DNA from 2 places in the Bradyrhizobium sp. Ken51 genome. Region 2 is predicted to be linked to the other one. Evidence: predicted binding sites of a transcription regulator. Region 2 holds the regulator's gene; the other holds the start of a gene.
The links. The regulator LexA, encoded in region 2, represses DNA repair genes until DNA is damaged. The targets are predictions, from matches to a motif close to TGTTCNNNNTGTGTTCNG.

Region 1 (3,414 bases), on a different contig from region 2:
TAGCGCATCGAGCCTCTGATAACCACCCTCGCGGCGATCTGGGAAGCGCTTTTTCCGCCTATTTTTCCAATAACTTAAGCCCTCGCGAGCAGTGTCTCGGTCAGCCCCCGCATCGACCTTGCAAAATTGCCGGTCACGCGTGGAAAACCGCGCGCCGAGCCTGCCCCATCAGCGCGTTTGCCAAGCCGCAATCCGAACTCAACCCAAACATGAAGCGGGCCCGGAAATCCCGAGCCCGTCCTGCCGATTAGCGGGATTTTCTGACACGAGATGAGAAGCGCCGCCCATCCGGCCGGCGCGTCCGCATCGAGACGCCGCGTTCTCAGAACGGTATCGCTCAGAACGGGATATCGTCGTCCATGTCGCTGTTGCGGCCACCGCCGCCGGCCGCTACAGGGCGCCGCGGCGCGCTGCTGACGGGACCGGAGGAGCCGAAATCGCCGCCCGGCTCGTCGCCGAAGCTGCCGCCTCCGCCGCCGCTACGACCGTCCAGCATCGTCAGGGTGGAGTTGAAGCCCTGCAGCACGACTTCGGTGGAGTACTTTTCGACGCCGCTCTGGTCGGTCCATTTGCGGGTCTGGAGCGCACCCTCGACGTAAATCTTGGCGCCCTTCTTCAGATATTGTTCGGCGACCTTGCAGAGCCCTTCATTGAAGATCACGACGCGGTGCCACTCGGTCTTTTCCTTGCGCTCGCCAGTCGCCTTGTCGCGCCACGTCTCCGACGTGGCGACGCTCAGATTGGCGATCGGCCGCCCGTCCTGGGTGCGGCGGATTTCGGGATCCTTGCCGAGATTTCCAACCAGAATGACCTTGTTGACGCTTCCCGCCATCTCCGCTCTCCACTCCGAATGCCACTGAATTCAAGAAGGCCGGTCCGCTCCCCGCGTTCCGCCGTGCCCGTCGAGGCGACCCTATACGCTCGCCGAACGCTTGCGGCCGCCGATCCGTCCGTCACCCCTCCGGTTATCCCCACATATAGCATCGACCTCCAGTTCGTTCCAGATTTGTTCTTGGCGAATGACAGGACCGAATGTGTGGGATCGATCGCCAATGTGCTGTGAAAAGGCACGCGTCAAATGGACCTTTGTAGGTTCCTGGAAAGGAAGGAAGGCTTGCCCTCTACGGGAACAATAGGTCAGCAACTGCACCATTTTCAGGCCGCTGTGGCTTTCCAGTGACACAACTTGCGGCTTCAATGGTGTAAGTACGGCCTTAGTTGGGCAAGTGAGTCCGATGCCCTTCCCTATCGTGGAAGGCACAATCAGAAACTGGGACTGGGATTAGTTGAAAATGAAAAAGGTTTTGTTGGCTTCGGCCTGTTTGTTCGCTCTCGCTGCCCCGGCTTCGGCCGCTGATCTCGCGGCGCGCCCCTACACCAAGGCCCCGGTGGCCATGGCTTCGGTTTATAACTGGACCGGCTTCTACCTCGGTGTCGTCGGTGGCGGCGCCTGGGAAGATTCGAACAGCCCGCGGATGCAGGGCGGCTTCGTCGGCGGCACCGCCGGCTACAATTGGCAGACCGGCAATGTCGTGTTCGGCATCGAGGCCGATGGCGCCTGGGCTGACGTCAACGCGTCTGTGACTGGTCCAGTTGCCGTCCCCGGATTTGGCGTCGTCAGCACCACCTTCAGCTCGAAGACCGATGCGATGGGCACTGTGCGCGGCCGTATCGGCTACGCCGTCAACCAGGTGCTGTTCTACGGCACCGGTGGTTACGCCTGGATCGACAACAAGCTGAGCATCAGCGCGCTCGGCGTGACCGCTTCGGACAGCAAGTGGCACTCCGGCTGGACCGTCGGTGCGGGCGTCGAAGCGTTCTTCGCTCCGCAGTGGTCGGTCAAGGGCGAGTACCTCTATCGCAGCCTCGGCAGCGAGAACTACTTCTCGAGCCTCGGCGCTGCGCTGCCGTCCGGCACGCTCAACTTCCACACCGTGCAGGTCGGCGTGAACTATCACTTCGGGGGCCCGGTGGTCGCCAAGTACTGAGTTCAGTACTTAGCTCCAACGCCATCCGCGTTACGAAAGGCCGGCCTTGCGCCGGCCTTTTTGTTTGACCGGCCGCTCCTGCGCAGTTCCGCAAGGCCCTGCTCCTGCCAGATGCCGCCAGCGCGCCAACAATCGGTTGACGATTCGCAAGTCCCACTGGAAATCCGTCCTCGTTCTTCCTACGTTCGCTTACATACCCATCGGCGCCGATCCCGGTTCCGGGCGAAGCGCGCCTATTGCGTTGGCGCGATCGCGCGCTTTTGGATTCCCTGAGGACCACCAGGATGGATGAAGTGATCAAGGCGAAGCGCCAACAACAGAACGCGGGATCAAACCTGCGCGCAATTACGATCCGTGGCGCGCGCGAGCACAACCTCAAGAACGTCGACGTCGAGATTCCCCGCGACAAGCTGGTGGTGTTCACGGGGCTGTCGGGCTCCGGCAAGTCCTCGCTCGCGTTCGACACCATCTACGCCGAGGGCCAACGCCGCTACGTCGAATCGCTGTCGGCCTATGCCCGCCAGTTCCTGGAGATGATGCAGAAGCCTGATGTCGACCAGATCGACGGCCTGTCGCCGGCGATCTCGATCGAGCAGAAGACGACGTCCAAGAACCCGCGCTCCACCGTCGGCACCGTCACCGAAATCTACGACTATATGCGCCTGCTGTGGGCACGCGTTGGCGTGCCCTATTCGCCCGCCACCGGCCTGCCGATCGAGAGCCAGACCGTCTCGCAGATGGTCGATCGCGTGCTGGCGCTGCCCGAGGGCTCGCGGCTCTATCTGCTCGCGCCCGTCGTGCGCGGCCGCAAGGGCGAGTACCGCAAAGAACTCGCCGAATGGCTCAAGAAGGGCTTTCAGCGCGTCAAGATCGACGGCGCCTTCCACGAGCTCGCGGAAGCCCCTGTTCTCGACAAGAAATTCCCGCACGACATCGACGTCGTGGTCGATCGCATCGTGGTGCGCGCCGACATCGGCCAGCGCCTCGCCGAAAGTTTCGAGACCGCGCTGAAGCTCGCCGAGGGTCTTGCCGTCATCGAATTCGCGGACGCGCCGGCTGCGGCAGCACCCGCGGAAGAGAAAGAGAAAAAGAAGACCGCAAAGATCCACGACAAGAGCGGACCCGAGCGCATGCTGTTCTCGGAAAAGTTCGCATGCCCGGTGTCCGGCTTCACCATCCCCGAGATCGAGCCGCGACTGTTCTCGTTCAACAATCCCTATGGCGCCTGCCCCGCGTGCGGCGGCCTCGGCGTCGAGCAGCATGTCGACGAAGACCTCGTCATCCCCGACAAGGAGCTCGCCATCGGCAAGGGCGCGATCGCGCCCTGGGCTAAATCCTCGTCGCCCTATTACATCCAGACGCTGACTGCGCTCGGCAAGCACTACAAGTTCACGCTGACCACCAAATGGAAGGATCTGCCCAAGAA
Region 2 (3,414 bases):
GGCTTCGAAACCGGCGACCGAGCCGTCATGCGCGAGCTCATTGTTGAGCGCGGGCATGCCGGTCGCCCAGGCCCCGCCGATGCTGCCTTCGCCTCTGGCAATGGATTTTTCCGCATAGAGCGCGGCAAGGTCGGTCTGCGCGCTGCAATCGCCGGCGCGGAACACCAGTGCCGAGTGGGTCTCGTTCGGGATCCAGATCTCGAAGCGTCGCGCAATCGGCGTGGCCTGCGCGGAGAGGAATGTCAGGACCCAGGTCTGGTCCGTGCCGGTCCGATAGGGCACGCCGACGCCGCAATTGATCCCGACCTTGGCTGCGTCCTCCCAGCGCAGAAAACTCCTGGCGTCGTGCAGGTCCTTGATGATCAGCGGCAGCCCCGCCTTCCAGGTGCGGCCAGGCAGGCCAAAGCCGCGAGGAAATTTAGTGTGGCGGGAGTTGAATTCGAACATGTCGGCGGTGCCACAATAGCCATCGACGAGCCCCATCTCGTGGGAGGCATCTGGGTCGTTGTGCCAAAGCTCGATCGCCCCGACATGCGCTTCGTCGTCGCCGCAGAATAGCACCATGACGGCTTGCAGGAATTCACCCGCAAACACCGGCACCGCGACGCCGCAGGTGAGGCCGGCCGCGAGCGCCTGATCGGTCCGTTTGAAATAGGAGTTGGCGAATTTGGTGAGGATCACGGGGTGGCCCGCGGCCCAAGCCTTGCCCGGAAGTCCCTCGTCATACCCGAAGTGCAGCTCTTCGCTGACGGCCTTGAACGCGGACAGCCCTTCGTCGTAGAGGCCGCCACCAAACTCCAGCCGCATGCGCGTCCGATCGGGCACCCAGAGTTCAACGACGCGAAGGAAGGTTTTCATCGAGCGTGTCCGCCGTCTCAAGCCCTGACAGCATCGGTCATTTGGCTGCGAAGCGGACGTTCAAACTTCAGGCAGGGCGGCTCAAACTTCGTGCGGCGGAGAGGTGCAACGGCTTGGTCCATCCGATTGGATTTCGCGGACGCAAGCCACACCATCTCGCCGGCCGCGGCCGGCGATGGCAATTCAATCCTGACCCCCGACCTCGTAGCCGGAGGCGGCTGTGTCAGCCGATCGGCAGGTGCGTGACGGTCGGCTGCCGGTCGGCGATAATCTGCACCTTGTGCTCGCGCTCGGCGACCGACTGAGTTACCGGCAGCTGCAGCACGGTCGCGCGCTGGCCTTCGACGAGCTGCGTCACCAGCACATATTTACCGTCGGGGAATTCGATCGCGTCATGATGGCGGTCGGGAATGTGCGGATCCATCTTGCCGAACTTACCCACGCGGGAATTGATCGTGCGTGTCCAGATCCAGCGATTGTCGTAGCGGACGTCGTCGGCGAAGGCGAGCTCCGTTCCTGGCAGCAGGCAGACGGCAACAGACGGATCGGCTGCGGAGGCGAAGCCGCGCGTCGAGGTGCCGCGGAAGCTTGTCGTGACGATCGTCTCGCCGACTTCGGCGGGGCGCGACGCGACGGCATGCAGGCTGTAGTCACACATCGGGTGCTCCTCATGCTGGGATAGCTACCCGCGTCTCTTATCGAGGCGCAGGCCTCTATCAGAGTGGAAGCACGAACGCTCTGCTTGGTTATGGGCAAATCTGCGGCTGGCTTCTGCAAGCCGCGATCACATTATCTTTCCCGAATTCAATAGGAACAAAGCCCGTTGCGATGCATTCGGGAGGCGCATGCGCGAATATTGCCGGCTTGGCTGCAGCGGTCGAACTTGATCGCTGGCCGGTGTTTCCTCGAACACTTGAGCCGCGAAGCGGTGCTGTTTGAAGCCGTGCTGTTTCGTTGGCGTCGTGAGGAGCCAGCCCCGGAGGAGGGGCCGGATAGTCTGTGCAGAACCAGAACGACTATCCAGCCGGAGCGGACGATGATCCGCTCCAATCTCTGACCGGCGATGCCGGTGGAAGCGCGCGAGGCGCCAAGCACTTCCGGTATGAAGCACTTCCGGTATCAGTACTTCCGGTAAAGCCCGATCAGCTTGCCCTGAATCTTCACCCGGTTGGGCGGCAGGATGCGGACCTCATAGGCCGCGTTGGCGGGCTCGAGCGCGATCGATGCACCGCGACGGCGGAAGCGCTTCAGCGTCGCTTCCTCGTCGTCGATCAGCGCCACCACGATGTCGCCGGTATCGGCGCTCTCGTTGCGCTGGATCAGTGCCATGTCGCCGTCAAGAATGCCGGCCTCGACCATGGAATCGCCGCGCACTTCGAGCGCGTAATGCTCGCCCGAGCCGAGCATGTCAGGCGGTACGCTGATGGTATGGCTGCGGGTCTGCAACGCCTCGATCGGCGTGCCGGCCGCGATGCGGCCCATCACCGGCACCGCAACGGGACGCTCGCCCTCGTCAGCCGGCAGGCTGGAGCTCGCACGCACCTTGCCGAGATTGCCCTCGATGACGCTCGGCGTGAAGCCGCGCCGGCTGCCTGCGGCTGCCTGGAGCTCCGGCAGCTTAATGACTTCAATCGCACGGGCGCGGTTGGGCAGGCGTCGGATGAAGCCACGCTCCTCGAGCGCCGTGATCAGGCGATGGATGCCCGACTTCGAGCGCAGGTCGAGCGCATCCTTCATCTCGTCGAAGGAAGGCGGCACGCCACTTTCCTTCAGACGTTCACTGATGAACCGCAGAAGCTCGTATTGTTTGCGCGTTAACATCTCGACCAAAGTCCCCCGGTTGATGTCGTCCGATTCCGAGACGCTGAATTCGGCTATATGCCGCTACATGCTCGAAACAAATCATGAACGGACACTATATGTTCGATACATGTTCCGCAACTGCTTAATTTACCGTGAACAGAGCAAAGTTCGCGGAACGCGCGTTGCCGAGGCGCTCAGACGGGGAGCCGCAATACTTCGCAAGCCGTGCCGGCTTCGGCCTTCGGCGCAAACGGAGCGCGCACGAGAAGTACCTGTGCTGCAGCGAGATTCGCAAGCAGCGAAGAATCCTGATGGTTGACGGGAAGAACGACGCGTGTGCCGTCGTCACGCTCCTCCAGATGCGCGCGCAGATAGTCCTCGCGCTGGTCGTTGGCGCCGACGTCGCGGCCGAGCACGGCGCTTTCACGGCGATGGTGAATCACAGAACGGCCAGACAGGGCGCGAATCAGAGGCACCAGGAACAGGAAAGCGCACACGTAGGACGACACGGGATTGCCCGGCAGGCCGATCACACCCATTGTGCCGAGCCGACCGTGCATCATCGGCTTGCCTGGCCGCATCGCGATTTTCCAGAACGCCATCGCGATGCCTTCGTCCCTCAGTGCCTGCTGGACCAGATCGTGGTCGCCGACCGATGCGCCGCCGGTCGTGATCAGGATGTCGGCGCCGCTCTCGCGGGCGCGGCGGATGCCGGCGGTGGTGGCCTCCAGCGTGTCGGCGGCAATACCGAGG

Region 1: the regulator LexA is predicted to act here: its motif matches at 2,160-2,177, upstream of uvrA (excinuclease ABC subunit UvrA).

Annotation. Positions count from the first base shown of each region.
Region 1 is NZ_JBVVPB010000013.1:177,177-180,590, forward strand. Features, by position in the region: gene AC0L27_RS22540 (single-stranded DNA-binding protein) at 338-832, opposite strand; gene AC0L27_RS22545 (outer membrane protein) at 1,293-1,988, shown strand; gene uvrA (excinuclease ABC subunit UvrA) at 2,273-3,414, shown strand, end outside.
Region 2 is NZ_JBVVPB010000034.1:51,897-55,310, reverse strand. Features, by position in the region: gene AC0L27_RS34855 (GAF domain-containing protein) at 1-858, opposite strand, end outside; gene AC0L27_RS34850 (hypothetical protein) at 1,082-1,516, opposite strand; gene lexA (transcriptional repressor LexA) at 1,978-2,679, opposite strand; gene AC0L27_RS34840 (molybdopterin molybdotransferase MoeA) at 2,856-3,414, opposite strand, start outside.